3 regions of the Paenibacillus sp. Z3-2 genome follow, and region 3 is predicted to be linked to each of the others. Evidence: riboswitches for the same ligand, from Rfam matches in the RefSeq annotation. Region 3 holds a riboswitch; each other region holds the start of a gene.
The links. A riboswitch is a leader RNA that binds a small molecule or an ion and turns the genes downstream of it on or off. The one in region 3 is predicted to bind cobalamin.
Positions count from the first base shown of each region.

Region 1: it holds a riboswitch for cobalamin, as region 3 does, so the genes downstream of both, cobJ (precorrin-3B C(17)-methyltransferase) here and M1D71_RS06755 (ABC transporter substrate-binding protein) in region 3, are expected to answer to the same signal.
Region 2: it holds a riboswitch for cobalamin, as region 3 does, so the genes downstream of both, nikB (nickel ABC transporter permease) here and M1D71_RS06755 (ABC transporter substrate-binding protein) in region 3, are expected to answer to the same signal.

Region 1 is NZ_CP096397.1:6,116,859-6,122,014, forward strand. Features, by position in the region: gene M1D71_RS27265 (sirohydrochlorin chelatase) at 1-551, opposite strand, end outside; gene cobJ (precorrin-3B C(17)-methyltransferase) at 759-2,690, opposite strand; cobalamin riboswitch at 3,043-3,232, opposite strand; gene M1D71_RS27275 (uroporphyrinogen-III synthase) at 3,443-4,273, opposite strand; gene M1D71_RS27280 (GerAB/ArcD/ProY family transporter) at 4,404-5,156, opposite strand, start outside.
Region 2 is NZ_CP096397.1:260,158-265,313, forward strand. Features, by position in the region: gene melA (alpha-galactosidase) at 1-896, opposite strand, end outside; gene M1D71_RS01220 (AraC family transcriptional regulator) at 1,099-1,926, shown strand; cobalamin riboswitch at 2,004-2,195, shown strand; gene nikB (nickel ABC transporter permease) at 2,389-3,327, shown strand; gene nikC (nickel transporter permease) at 3,328-4,161, shown strand; gene M1D71_RS01235 (ABC transporter substrate-binding protein) at 4,176-5,156, shown strand, end outside.
Region 3 is NZ_CP096397.1:1,556,298-1,561,453, forward strand. Features, by position in the region: gene M1D71_RS06740 (adenosylcobinamide amidohydrolase) at 1-398, shown strand, start outside; gene cbiB (adenosylcobinamide-phosphate synthase CbiB) at 443-1,423, shown strand; gene M1D71_RS06750 (histidine phosphatase family protein) at 1,414-2,073, shown strand; cobalamin riboswitch at 2,213-2,359, shown strand; gene M1D71_RS06755 (ABC transporter substrate-binding protein) at 2,804-3,802, shown strand; gene M1D71_RS06760 (FecCD family ABC transporter permease) at 3,799-4,845, shown strand; gene M1D71_RS06765 (ABC transporter ATP-binding protein) at 4,842-5,156, shown strand, end outside.

The sequences.
Region 1 (5,156 bases), 2.1 Mb from region 3:
ATAAAGCTGCTTTCCGTCCACTTGTAAGGCAGTTTCTCCCATAACATCCGGGTCATTTTGAAAAAGTCACTGTTGGCATCCGGGTCACTGCTCCCCCGTCCTAGCACCAATACTGCGGTCTCCTCATCCGTCACCGGAACAGGTGGAGCTACTACTGGTGTTCCGCCTTGGGATGCCACAAGTACAGGTTGGGCTTCTTGCAGACGGGTCTGCATGATTTGGACAACTTTCTCATGAACACCGATAGGACGACCATATACGAATTCCACCTGCGGATAACGTGCCTTGGCACGATCAATGGCGTTGGGAATATCAATCTTGGCATGACCGGCAGCAAACAAAATGATCGGCACCAACACGACACGTGTTGCCCCTCGATCCACACAAGCGGTAACACCTTCAGCAATACTTGGTCTCGTTAACTCCAGAAAACAAGTCTCCACCAACGTATTCTCCGGTGCCTTCGCTGCTACCTCACTTGCAAACTCCTTCAGTTCCCGGTTCCCCTCGGGATCACGACTCCCGTGTCCCACCAACAATATTGCATCCATCTTCTGTTATTCCTCCCCCGCCTGACCCACAGATCAGGCTTTGCATATTCATTCTTCTGGCATTCCATTCGATACATTACTCGAAACATCAATCCATCTATATCAGCTGAAATCCAGCGAAGATTGCACAATATTGCATAAGTCCTGACAAGGTAAACCATCACGTTTCCACGCAGGGACCGAATCAGTCAAGGACTTAATCAAGTCTTAGTCACCACATATCGGGTTTACTTCCACAGTGACCGGTGCATCCACATGGCGGAAGCCCTGAATCACGCCGACCCGCTTGAAGAATTTGTGGAAACGCTCGTTCGGATGGCCTTTTTCCTTGTAATCCGCCACAATGCGTTCCACAATCCCACCAATCTGGTCACCCGGAATTCCCTCCGCTACGGGCTGGGCAGGGTGAGCATTGCGACCGAACTTCTTGCCGCCGAGGAACAGGTCATATGCACCTTTGCGATACACGATGCCGATATCCTCCAGCACTGCCCCATAACATGCCATGCCGCAGCCATTCAGTGCCACACTCGTTTCTTTGGGTGCACCCAGTCCGCCGATCACCGCCTGCAGATGGTTAGCCATCGGAACAGCATCATCCTTCTCCATATTGCAGAAGTCACAGGCCTTCACCTTGATGACATCTCCAATCGGGACAACGATAAAATTCGCTGCACGCAGCTCTTCTACCAGCGAGTCCGGTTCAAAGGTCGGCACTCTCAAAATGATCTGGTGCTCCGGCGTATACTCCAGTTCGCCGTCTTCACTTGCACACTGCGCCAGCAACGCCATCTGGGCGGCGGTGAATTTTTTGTTGCCCACGCCGGGCGAGACGCCGACTTCGAACAGCGGCGCCTTGCGCCCAGGCTCAGGCACGGTGCGTACCGCTGTTGCGGTCGCAGCCTGTGGCGCACTTGCCGTCTGGCTTGGCGCTGCTGCCTCCAGCCAGCGGCTCGCCGATTCGCTCGCGAGCGCTCCGCCTGCCGCGAGCCGCGTCAGCGCCTCAGCGGCGAGCGCAGCTGCGCCGGTGCGTGGCGCTTCTGCGACCTTGCGCGGAGCGGCCTCTGCCGCCGCGAAAGCAGGTCGCTCGCCGGCAAGCACAGCGGTGCCAGCGCTGCCGGCTGGGCTTGCCGCAGGCATAGCGGCAGCCGCCCCGGCGCCAGCGGGCGGCTGCCCTTGCGGGGCCATGCCCGCTCCGGTGCTTGCGCCGCGCAGGGCTGGCTCCGCCTGTGGCTGCGCGGCCAATGCATCGCTGGCCGTGCTCTCGCCCGCTGCATCGCCGGAGGCGGCAGCGCGGGCTTCCCTTGCGCCGAGCGACCATGGCTCGGCTTCCGTGCGCAGTCGCTCATGGGGTCTGAGCGACTGTTCCGTGGTATTCAGCGTATATTTCCGCTGATACCCGCGCGGGGTGACCATGAGTCCTTCGTACATCATGGTCGAGGAGTTGCCGATAATCACGGTCGTCAGCATGCCGATATCATGATTCAGCATATCCTCCAGTGTGGTCATGACAACGTCCTGACGCTCACGATATGCACTCTTCACCAGACCTACCGGGGTCTGTGGGTCACGATAACGCAGAATCATTTCCTGTGTCTCCACGATCTGGCGTGTACGCCGCCCACTGCGTGGATTGTAGAGGGCAATGACAAAATCAGCTGACGCTGCAGCTTCGACCCTGCGAATAATGGTCTCCCACGGCGTAAGGTGATCACTGAGGCTGATCGTACATGCATCATGCATGACGGGGGCTCCCAATAGAGAAGCACATGACTGAATGGCCGACACGCCCGGAATGACTTCAACCGCAACACCCGTATCCGGCTTCCAGCCTTGCTCCATCAGAACCTCGTATACCAGACCTGCCATACCATATACGCCCGCGTCACCACTGGAGATTACCGCGACAATCTTGCCCATCTCCGCCTGTCGGACCGCTTCTTGCGCACGGCTTACTTCCTCTGTCATCCCCGTACGTACAATCGCTTGCCCGTTCAACAGAGGTCGGATGAGATCCACGTAAGTGTTATATCCGATAATGACCTCGCTCTCCTGAAGCGCTTCGAGTGCCCGCTTCGTGATATGTTCCATCGCTCCAGGACCGAACCCGATAATTAGCAGCTTGCCTTGACCTTGCATTGCTTCTCCTCCTTCATCACACTTGTCGTACGGATTAAACAGTGAAGAAGGACGGCTATGCCGACCTTCTCCCCAACGGTTAAGCGTGTTCAATTCCTAGCTCTGTTAACTTATTCCTCTGCCACTATTTTTCCAACACAAAACTGGAGATCGTAGGGATATCACTTTCATGTAAAAACAAAAAAATCCCATCCTTATAACGGATGGGATACGCATGTACGTACACTCAAGAACACAGTCCCAGACTCCCAGAGGGTAATCCTGTGACTATGTGGCCCAAGGGGGCCAGCCGGGCGAACCGCTTGTTCGCCCAATTCCTGATTCTTCGTACACCATTCCTTTCCGCGAAGGGTTCGGTGACACATGCAAGGTAGGTCTCCTGGCTCTGGATCATCAGCTTCCTTTTCTGTCTTCCCCGGCTATGCGAGTGACTTGGATCAAAAAGGGCTTCACCATTACAGTGGCGGGACCGCTCGGGACTTTCACCCGATTCCCTGTTACCTCTTGCTTTACGCAAGAGCACCTTGCTTGTTTTCATTCAATATTGTCTTCATAATAACACCGCTCAGGAAATAATGTCCATGCTTATGATACTTGTCTCTTCTTCTATTTTCAGACAAAACAGAAAAAAGTCCTGATCCAAAAATAAGATCAGAACCCGGAATAACATATGCATATACAACTCGGTTAGAATCATCAAATTGCCTAAGGATTGAATTCGTTTAGACTCATTGCTCGACTGTTTTTTGCTGCTACTTGCGGATCTTGTCCGCATGTCCCGCTGCGAAGTAACGCCCGAGTTCAACGATGAGCGCGCCCATCTTCTCTTCCTCCGGAATCACCAGCGCCTCAATGCCTTCTTCTCGCATCGAATTCGCTGTCACTTTACCTACAGACGCAGGGATTACACCTTGTCTGAAAGCTTCCAGCATCGGTTCGAGCTTATTCTGCGATGCCGCATATTGCGTCAGAAATCTAACCTGTGGTCCACTTGTGAAAGCAACAGCATCTATCTCGTACTGTACAATCTCATTCAAAAGCTGTTCCAGTTCAGCCTCTTCCGGTGGTACATGGCGGTAAGGAAGCACTTGGCGCACGATTGCTCCTTGTTCCTCTAACCATGCAACGAGTTTGGGAGCTGTCTCCCCATGAAGCTGCAACATCACCTTTTTCCCTGCGAGATCATGTGGGGCGAATTCACGAATGAGCCCGTCCGTGCTGCCATCGTCATCCCGTACTACCGGCGTTAACTTGCGCTTTCTCAGTGCATTCACCGTCTTGTATCCTCTGGCCGCAATTGAGGATTCCGACAGCGTATCCAGTAGTTTTCCCGCGACTTCCATATCCTCAGCCATTTCAAACAACGCGTCCAGACCCATGCCGGTGGTCAATACCGCCCAGTCTGGCGGGTCCGAGATCCAGGATACCAGACCATTCCTGATATTCCGATCATCCAGAAATACCGTTCCCTGTGCCGGTCGCACAAGCGGAATTCCACCCATTTTTTCAACCAGCAAGGACATCTCTTTCGACTTTCGTGGTCCTGTCAATGCTACACGTACACCTGCCAAATGTTGAGCCATTCATGTTCCCCCCGTTAGTTCAGCCGAATGTTCATCAGTCTGACTACAGTATACAGGGTACTGCAGTGAAGGGAAACGGTGTTCAACGTGTTTCTGTCCATTTATCTATAACGATTTTTGATGGTTTGCATCAGGAAGGCTGGAGCTCCCCACCATGGGAATCCTTCCGTCTCTTCTCCCCATCCTTTCCTGAATCAGCCGATTTCTGCTCCTTTTCCTGCTTTTCTCGCTTGGATTGCTCTCCGGATTTCTGTTCGGAAGATTCATCGGTATCCTTTTTGCGAGGACGAAGAAACAGAAACAGCACGATCGGAAACAGCACCTCAAACACAATGGCGATCCATGTCCATTCCCGGGTAAAACGATTGAGCTGAATCGCGTTTCGGAAGAACCAGAAAGCACATACGAATCCGACCAAGGCGACCGGGCCCGTCATCATCTTTCCCGACACTTTCGGGATCATCCGCTTCAGTCCCCAGCAGACAAAGTATAGATCAAATGCAATCTTCGTGATCATGGTCGGCATGGTTACTGCTGCCAGTGCCAGGTCAAACCGGTCCAGAAAGTCACTAATTTGTAGTTGTCGTGCCAGCTCATACGAAGGATATACCAATCTCGAAGCAATAGGAACGCCAATAGAAGTGATAGTTTCCACAATAATCAGCATCATGAGCAGTGCCGAGAGGATAATTCCCCATAGAATTGACTTGAAACGAAAATCGCTTCCCTTGACTACAAACGGCAATGCAATCATCTCTCCATAAAAAGAAAATATGTACCAACTCCCCTTGCTTACCCCTGCAACATCAACATGAAAATAAGGCATGAGATTATCCATATTTACCTGCTGAATAAGCATGAAAGGTATAATCACCGAGATCAG
Region 2 (5,156 bases), 1.3 Mb from region 3:
CTGGCAAACAGCTTGGTACGCATCTCTTTCCAGCCTTCAATCTGGTTCACACAGCGGCGTGGATACTCATCCAGTGGAATGTTGAAGCGTTCGATTAGCTCCGGGTAGTTGCGTTTGATGAAGTAAGGGTGGTACTCAGCATTGTGCTCGGAGGACTCTGTTACATAATAGCCAAAACGCTGCATCAGCTCAAAACGAACCATGTCACCATGCTGTTCCTTCTGTTTTTCCTTCGCCAGACGTTTAATTTCGGGGTACAGATCCTGCCCGTCTTTTGTAACTTCGAGCAGCCACGCCATGTGGTTGATGCCTGCAATTTTGGCTACGACACCCGTCTGATCGATCCCCAGTGCATCAAACAGATGCGGTACACATACCTGCACACTATGACACAATCCTACGGTTTTGATCCCACCATGCACGTTCATGACGTTGGTAAGCACGGCCATCGGGTTGGTATAGTTCAGGAACCATGCATCCGGACATACTTCCTGCATATCCCGGGCAAAATCCAGCATGACCGGAATCGTCCGCAAGTTACGGAAAATTCCACCGATACCGAGTGTGTCTGCAATCGTTTGACGCAGTCCGTATTTCTTTGGAATTTCGAAGTCCGTAATGGTGCATGGATCATACCCACCCACCTGAATGGCGTTGATGACATATTTGGCTCCGCGCAGCGCTTCTTTGCGGTCATGATATACGTTAATGACACAACGACTTCCAATCGAACGGGCCAGACTGGTCAACAAACGCTCTGAGTCGCTCAAGCGTTCAGCATCAATATCGAACAATGCCAGCTCAAAATCTTGCAGTGCTTCGGTCATCATGACATCACCCAATACATTTTTAACAAAGACGGTGCTGCCTGCACCGAGGAACGTAATTTTATTCATTTAAGTTTAGCCTCCCTGAAAAATGTTGTACCCCAACTATAGGCCGATTCGGCGCATATAACTATGGCTCAACCCCTTTCAAACATGTCATAATCCCATTTTTGTTTCCGCTTTCAACTAATATTTGATCAGTTTAGCTGTTATAATGTAATTAGATTGAATGGAGAGACAAGTGGAATGAAGTCAGAATGGAGGGCAGAAAATGAGTCGCATTGAGATGAATGTGGTTCCCACGGGCTGGACACAGATGGAGCTGGTTTTGTTGTTTTTCGGGTGGGAGGCATGTGATCCTGGGCATTATTGGGGACCGGGTGTACGTGATTCTTACATTGTGCACTACATCCATGAAGGACGGGGGATTGTGTATATGGGGGGCCAAGAATACAAGTTGACTCAGGGACAGGGCTTCGTCATACTCCCGGACATGCTTATTCATTATGAGGCAGATCCGAAGGATCCCTGGACGTATTCGTGGTTTGGATTTAAAGGTGTGCAAGCCAAGGCATTCATGCAACGTGCCCGATTAAGTCCAGAGCATCCAGTGTATGATGCCCGTGATACGAATACAATGGAGCACCTGTACTCAGAGATGGTTCAGGCCTCCGCGTATTTGGGAGGGGATGTGATGAACCAGAGTCTGTTGTACCGCCTGATAGCGGAGTTGATCTCATCGTCATCGGTAGAGGAAGAGGAGGGACAGCTTCTTTCGAACAAAGAAGAGTACATCAGGCAGGCAGTTCAGTTTATGGAGAACAGGTACAGCCAGCGGACCTCCATTCTGGATATTGCCCACGCCGTGGGGCTGGACCGCACATATCTGTCGGGATTGTTCAAGGAACGATACGGCAAGTCGCTACAGTCATTTTTTCTGGAGTACCGTATGAATCGTGCTGCTGATCTTCTTCAGAACCCCGGACTTTCCGTTAGTGAAGTAGCTCATTCGGTGGGTTATACGGACCCATTATTATTTTCAAAGATGTTTAAGCGTGTGACGGGGGTGTCTCCGAAGGGTTCGAGAATTCGTGGTTAGACGTATCCAGTGTTTTAAATTTGAAAATAAAGTTTTGATCATTAATCGTCGTCCCGCTATACTGATACAGAAGTGCAATTGAATATGTGGAACTTGGTGCTTCGCCCGTCAGGGTGAAAGCTTAATAGGGAAGTCCGGTGTAATACCGGCGCGGTCCCGCCACTGTAACAGAGGAGTCAGGTAGCGATAATCCACTGGTTTAGACCGGGAAGGAGCTGCAATGACCATGATTCTGGAGCCAGGAGACCTGCCAGGTTTAACAAACACAGTAGTACCCTACGGGAGATAGGAAGGTGTTTAGAGAGCATGATTTTTTCTGAAAATCTGTTTATTTAAGGCGTCCTCATCCAGTAACACGGAGAGGGACGCCTTTTTTGATAGAATTTATATGTTTTCAGCGGAGCTGTGGACGGAGAACATCATGGCACATACATAAAGTTTTGGGGAAGGACGTTTGAGCACTTGAGCAGATATATCGTTAAGCGTTTATTACAACTGGTTGTCGTATTGTTCGGCATCACGTTTCTGACATTCCTGCTAACCTATCTGTCTCCTGGGGATCCAGCCAGACTTATGCTCATGTCTACAGGGGTAACGTCATCCGATGAACTGGTCAGACAGGTGAGGTCAGAGCTTGGATTGGACGAGCCTTTTCTCTATCGATACGGGACATGGCTGGGACAGGTAGTGACCGGAGATTTTGGTACGTCATATAAATACAAACGTCCAGTACTGGACGTGCTGATGGCACGGCTCCCGGCAACGCTTTGGCTAACAGGAAGCGCTATGATTCTGGTTATTCTGGTTTCCTTTCCATTGGGGATGTTGTCGGCTGTCTATCGTAATAAATGGCTGGATTTTGTTATTCGTTTATTCTCTTTTGCCGGATTATCGATGCCCAGCTTCTGGTTGGGTATGTTGCTCATGTTGGTCTTCGGCGTACAGCTGAAGCTGCTGCCGGTGATGGGCAAATCCGGATGGAATAGTCTGATTCTGCCTGCATGTACACTCGCGATTCCACTTGTTGCCCAGTACAGCAGACAGATTCGTACGGTCCTGCTTGAGGAGACAAGCCAGAACTATGTGATCGGAGCAAGATCCAGAGGTGTGAAGGAGTCGATCATTATTTTGCGTCATATTCTCCCCAATGCCCTGCTGCCGATCGTTACCCTTATGGGTATGACGACGGGAGCTTTGTTAGGTGGTGCAGCGATTGTCGAAAGTTTATTTGTATGGCCTGGCGTTGGTCAGATGGCAGTAGACGCCATTTTCACACGGGATTATCCGCTGATTCAGGGGTATGTCATCTGGATGGCGATCATATATGTCACACTGAATCTGCTGGTTGATGTATGGACACATCTTCGTGATCCCCGAATCCGACTGGATGTGGATGTATAGATGAGAGCCTTCAGACTTGTATTACTGCAGAATCGCTGGTTCACATTCCTGTTATCTCTAACCGTCTTCTGGATTATTCTCGCCATGGTTGCGCCGCTGCTCGCACCACACGATCCACTTGCAACGAATTTTGCCAAAGTGTTGCAGCCATCCAGCGCCGAATATCCGCTTGGAACCGATCAGCTAGGTCGCTGTGTATTGTCCCGTCTGCTATACGGAGCGCGAACCTCACTGCTGCTTACCTTTATGATGATTGGCATTGTATTCGTGTTAGGCGTAGCGATTGGGGTCATCGCCGGTTTCGCCCGGGGTGTGACGGATACGATTCTCATGCGGTTGTCCGACACACTAATGGCATTTCCGGGCCTGATTTTTGCGATCGCCGTGGTGGGGATGCTTGGGCCGGGATTATTCAATACGGTGCTGGCATTGTCGGTTGTCTGGTGGGCGAAGTATGCACGGATGGCCAGAAGCCTGGTCATTTCCCTTCAGCAAAAGGAATATGTCGCTGCCGCTGCTTTCAGCGGAGCACGTAAGATACAGATCATTGGCAGGACGATCCTGCCCAATATGATGTCACCACTCATCGTCATGGCGATGATGGATGTGGGTGGCATGATGCTGTCCATCTCGGGGTTATCTTTTCTCGGACTCGGTGCGCAGCCACCGAACCCCGAGTGGGGGGCCATGTTGAATGAAGGCAGAAGATACCTGCAGACTGCGCCTTGGCTGTTGATATATCCGGGCCTGGCGATATTTAGCACTGTTATTATTTTTAATTTACTGGGAGACAGCCTGCGAGACGTGCTTGATCCCAAGAAAAATACAACTTAACTGGAGGAACCAGAATGAAGAGGAATTTTCCAAAATCGATCCTGCTCACCATCGTATCCATGTTCGTTGTGTTCTTGCTTGCAGCTTGTGGCACCACCAATAATCCATCGACCTCGTCTGATGCAACGGAGAAGTCAGCGGTTACGGACAATGGTACGACAAGCGCACCAACTCATCTGAATGTGGCCCTGTTCTGGCTTGGAAGCAATCTGGACCCGGCAGAGGAATGGAACGGCTGGACGCTCACGCGTGCAGCGATTGGTGAGACACTGATTCAGTTTGATGAGAATATGAAGCTGGTTCCTAAAATTGCAGACACGTGGGAACGTGTTGATGACACAACTTGGCATTTTCATATTCGGGAGGGTGTAACTTTCCATAACGGAAATAAGGTAACCGCAGACGCAGTAAAAAAATCGATTGAGCGCTCCATTGAGCTAAACGAAAGAGGACAAGTGACTGTGCCAGTGGCCTCGATGACTGCAGAAGGACAAGATCTGACGATCAAGACGACAGAACCTTATGCGTCCCTGCTTGGTAATATTGCTGAGCCACTGTTTATCATCGTGGATACCAGTGCAGATACATCCAAATTCAAGAGCGAGCCTATTGCTACCGGGCCATTTATGGTGACGGGTTATACGCCGGATCAGGAGATACAGGTGAAAAAGTATGACGGGTATTGGGGCGGTGCGGCAGATGTCGACACATTGACGTTGAAATATATCAAGGATGACAGCACCCGTGCCCTTGCCCTGCAGTCCGGAGAGATTAATGTAGCAAGTAACGTGGGGCGCAGCAGTTTGGCATTATTCCAGGACAAGAGTCAATACACCATTGACGAAATTCCCAGTCTGCGTACCCAATTCGTATGGTTCAACACAACCAATCCGCTGCTGAGTGATCCGGAGGTTCGCCGTGCGATCTCATATGGTATTGACCGGGAGATGTACGCGAATACACTGGTGGGCGGTCAGGCTGCCAAAGGACCATTC
Region 3 (5,156 bases):
AGGGAAACGAGACTGTTGCTGTAAGACCTTTAAAATCAACAACCCAATCTTATTTCATGAAGCCCTACATCCCGGGCACGATTAATGTCATGTTATGGTTGAACGGACGCATGACATCTGGAGCGATGGTGAATGTCGTCCAGACTGCGGTAGAGGCCAAAGCGGCGGCGCTGGCTGATTTCGGTGTTTCGGACTCGGAGAACGGGCTGCTGGCCACAGGGACGACAACGGATGCTATTGTACTTGCGGTGAGTCAGGTGGACGAGCACAAGCCGCTAATTGCTTACGCAGGAACGGCGACGGTTGTTGGTGCGGCCATTGGCAGGTTGGTCTATGACACGATCACGGAAAGCCTGCAAGCCGGACAGCAGTGGAAAGAGAGGAACAGGGTGTTATGACATTTCAGATTGGACAACTTGTCTCATGGCCCTTCTGGACGGGAATGGCGGGTGCCTGGATTATGATAGGGGCATACATACTTGATCGATGCATCGGTGATCCACGCTGGATTCCTCATCCTGTTATAGGCATGGGGAAAGCGATCTCTGCGCTGGAGCGTAGTATTCGTTCCCGTGTGAGCACGGATTCCGGGCTGAAGAGGGCCGGTCTATTATTTCCGCTGCTGATTGCGGGTGGGGCGTTTGTAATCACTTGGGCATTCGTATATGTGCTGGGTCTCATTCATCCTGTCGTAGCGGTAGTAGCTGAAATCGTGCTTATTGCGACGACGATTGCTTCCAAGGGCTTGAAGGATGCAGGCATGGAGGTATATCGCCATCTAATTCAGAAGGATTGGCCTGCTGCAAGACGTTCACTTGGCATGATTGTTGGACGTGATACAGCTCATTTGGATGAACCGGAGGTTGTGCGAGGAACGGTGGAGACGGTAGCCGAGAATATTGTGGACGCCATCGTGTCCCCTTTGTTCTATGCGTTAATTGGTGGCGCGCCACTTGCGATGGCCTATCGTGCCGTGAATACATTGGATTCCATGGTTGGTTATAAAAATGAGAAGTATCTGTATCTCGGCTGGGCTTCCGCCCGTCTGGATGATTGGGCAAACTGGATTCCCGCACGGCTCACCGCCATCCTTCTGATCGTGGGTGCATGGGTCATGAAACTGGATGCCAAAGGCGCAGCACGTATGGTGACCCGGGATGCCAGATTGCATCCAAGTCCGAACAGTGGTTTTCCCGAATCGGCGGTGGCCGGAGCACTGGGGATCAGACTCGGGGGACATAACGTGTATCACGGAATAGCTTCTTTTCGTGCCTATATGGGTGAGGCGACACGTCCTATGGCAGCAGAGGATATCGTGCGAACGACACGTCTCATGTTCTGGTCGGCGGGTTCTTTTGTAATCCTGTGTACACTGGTGACGCTGGGAATATGGCTTGCTGGAGGTACGTTGCTATGGAAGTAACTGTAGGGCTGAATGGATCACAGCAGCGAAATATTCTGTTTATACGTCATGGTACTACCGCGTGGAATGTGGAAAAAAAATATCTGGGGCATACCGATATCGCTTTGCTCCCGGATGCAGAAAGAGAACTGGCTTCGCTACGCGAGCAATTAAGCAACGTCTCGTGGGATACGGTATATTGCAGTGATCTGCTCCGTTGTCAGCAGACGCTTGCACAGATCAGGCCTTATCCATTGGAGCAGGTCAAGCTGGACCCGCGCCTGCGAGAGGTTGATTTTGGTCAATGGGAAGGCTTGACGTACGATCAACTCAAGAACAACCCACAGTACCGGGATTGGATCGATGCTCCACAGGACGTCACCCCGCCAGAAGGGGAGTCATGGCAGGCATTTACTGTGCGGATCGATTCATTTCTGCAAGAATGCTTATGGGGGGATTGTTCGTCGATGCAATCTCGTGAGGCTGGCGTGCCAACGATTATTGTTGTTACGCACGGCGGTGTAATCCGGTATGCATTATCTCGTCTCATTGCCGATCTGGGATTCTGGGATACGCAGGTGATTCCGGGGCAAGCGATACAGGTACGGCTGGAACAACATGGAGATCAGTGGGTTGGCACGAGGGTGGCTTTTCCGGGAATCGGGTTGTAAGGATGTGCAATATAACCTATAATCACAACAGAAGTGTGACAGCACTGTAGTTTCGTGTGACAGGCAATAATGCCTGCACATGAATGCAGATTGCTCACTTGAATGGTTAATCCATATCAGCGACCAAGGGTCCCGCGTGCGTGCAGTAATGGTTCATGGCTCAATATAGTCATGGATGGCATACGGGTGAAATAGGGAAGCCGGTGCAAGTCCGGCACGGTCCCGCCACTGTAAATCAGGAACAATTCCTGTAAGTCAGGTTACCTGCCCTGGACGTTCAAACCGGTGTTCCTTCGAGGAAAGGACAGCGTTTCGGGCAGTTCTATGTGCATGCACAACAATACGTTGGACATGTACAGATCGCCATATGCGAGACGTCATCCCTAATCCTAGACGTAAGGATTGGGGATTTTTTATTGTTCATGTAAGATGAACCGAACTTTTACACGAGGTCACTCCGATTGCAGTACCATCTTCCGATCGCTGTTATCCCCAGATTTTTTGATTCCCTTTTTGAAACGGAAAATCCGGTGATAGCTTATGCTTCCGATGTGGCTTTCTTTCAGAAAGCTTTAGGCGAACACTTCGTTTCTTCAGATCGGTTCTGCACTCTCCGTTAGCGTGTAAATATTGCAGTTCAAACCTTATACAGGAACACCAAGGCAAGGGTAGTAAGAGTTCAAGGATGATGCAAGAAAATAGCACAAATAGAGAAGGGGAGAATAACAGAATGAATTTCAAGAATTGGAAAAGCGTAGCGTCACTGCTGAGTGCAGCGGCACTGGCACTGGCTTTGGCCGGATGTGGCAATGCAACAACAAAAGAGGGCACAGGTACTTCACAGCAACCGGCACAGGAGCAGTCCCAAGGCCAAGCGCAAACGGATCTCAAAACACAATATCCACTCACGGTAACCGATGCAACGGGTGAGTCGTTTACATTTGAACAGGCACCAGCCAAAATTGTTTCCGTGTCACCAGCTGAAACAGAGTCCCTGTTTGCACTCGGATTGGACGAGCAGATCGTAGGGGTATCCGACTACGATGATTATCCGGAAGCCGCAACAACCAAAGCGAAAATGGGTGGTATATCCAAGCCGAATGAAGAATCCATCATTGCCGCAGAAGCCGATATCGTATTCACGGGTATCTCGATGAGCGAAGATGCAGTGAAGAAGCTGCGTGATCTGGGCATTACCATTTTCAAAACCGATCCAAAATCGATCGATGATGTAATGAACAATATCGAAACATTCGGTAAAATCACCGATCATCAAGAAAAAGCTCAAGAGATCATCACACAGATGAAACAGGATGTGACTGATGTAACTGAAGCGGTGAGTGCAGTTAAGCCGGAAGAGAAGGAAAATGTATATGTTGAGTTCTCCCCAGGTTGGTCGGTAGGTAAAGGTGAGTTCATGGATGAACTGATCACGGTAGCCGGAGGAACCAATATTGCTTCGGACAAAGAAGGCTGGTACCAGATCAACGAAGAAAATGTGATTGCCTCCAACCCGGATGTGATTCTGTATGCGAATGATGTCATTGATGATAACTCCAAAACACTGGATCAAATCATTAAAGCTCGCAGTGGCTGGGATCAAATTACGGCTGTGAAGAACGATGCAGTCATTGGCCTCGATGCGAACCTGCTCAGCCGTCCGGGACCACGAGTAACCGAAGGTCTGAAAGAAGTAGCCAAAGCGATCTATCCTGACCTGTTCCAATGAGTAAAAAACTGGCCGTGTACGCATCGGCAGGGATCACGCTGCTCGTGTTAACCGTGCTCATCTGCACGGGCATCGGTTCGGTTTCCTTGCCTATTCGTGACATTGCGGGTATCCTGCTTCATCACTTGCCATGGGTGGGAGACTGGATCACGCCCGACTGGAGTGCAGCAGCCGAACAGATTATATGGAAAGTCAGATTTCCACGTGTACTGCTTGCCGTGCTCGTGGGCGCATCGCTGGCGATTGCCGGTGCGGGATTTCAGGGGGTTCTTCGGAACCCGCTGGCAGACCCGTTCACCCTGGGCGTATCATCCGGTGCTTCGGTGGGTGCAGCCTTTCTGATTTTCTTCGGATTGCAGTATGCACTGATTGGAATCTGGACGTTGCCACTGGTGGCGTTTTTGACGGGTGTATTGACATTATGGTTTGTCATGTCACTGGCTCGTGAAGGACGGAAAATACCAACGCATAGCCTGATTCTGGCTGGTGTAGTGATGCAAAGTTTCTTGGGAGCGGTGGTTTCCTTCCTGTCGACGATGTCGAAACAGACCATTAATGAAATTATATACTGGACGATGGGAAGTCTGGCTCTGCGTGGGTGGTCGTATACGGCCATCCTTTTCCCGTATTTTCTGCTCGGGCTGATCTTTCTCTGGAGTCGGGCACGTTCCTTGAATGTTCTGGCGCTCGGAGAACGTCAAGCTGCGCATATCGGGGTTGGCGTCGATCGGCTGAAGCTGTCGGTGCTTGCTGTGGGAACACTGCTTACCGCAGGAGCGGTCTCCGTATCCGGCGTTATTGGCTTCGTAGGACTGGTAATCCCGCATATTCTTCGGCTGCTTGTGGGGCCTGACTATCGATTGCTGGTGCCTCTGTCTGCTATTGGCGGGGCCATCTTCATGGTCTGGGCAGACACGATCGCCCGATCTTTACTGGCGCCGACCGAAATTCCGCTCGGTGTGGTGACGGCATTTGTAGGTGCACCATTCTTCGCTTATCTGCTACACCGGAATAAGAAACTGCGGAAGGGGATGATGCCATGATTGCTGGTTTGGGCGAAGCTCTGATCGCGGTTAGTGAGGCAGGTAAATTGTATGGCAGTCATCAAGCCCTGGACGCGGTAGACTGGCAGGTTACGGAGGGGGACTGGTGGGGTGTCGTCGGTCCAAATGGCAGTGGCAAGTCTACCCTGCTCCAGCTCCTTGCCGGTACGGAACAGTCAAGCGCAGGCAGTATACATATTGATGGCCGGGATATTGCCTCATACAGTCGGAAAGATCTGTCACGCATGATCGCTGTGTTACAACAGGATGGTTTGCCTGCAATTTCCTATCCTGTGAGGGATATCGTTGAG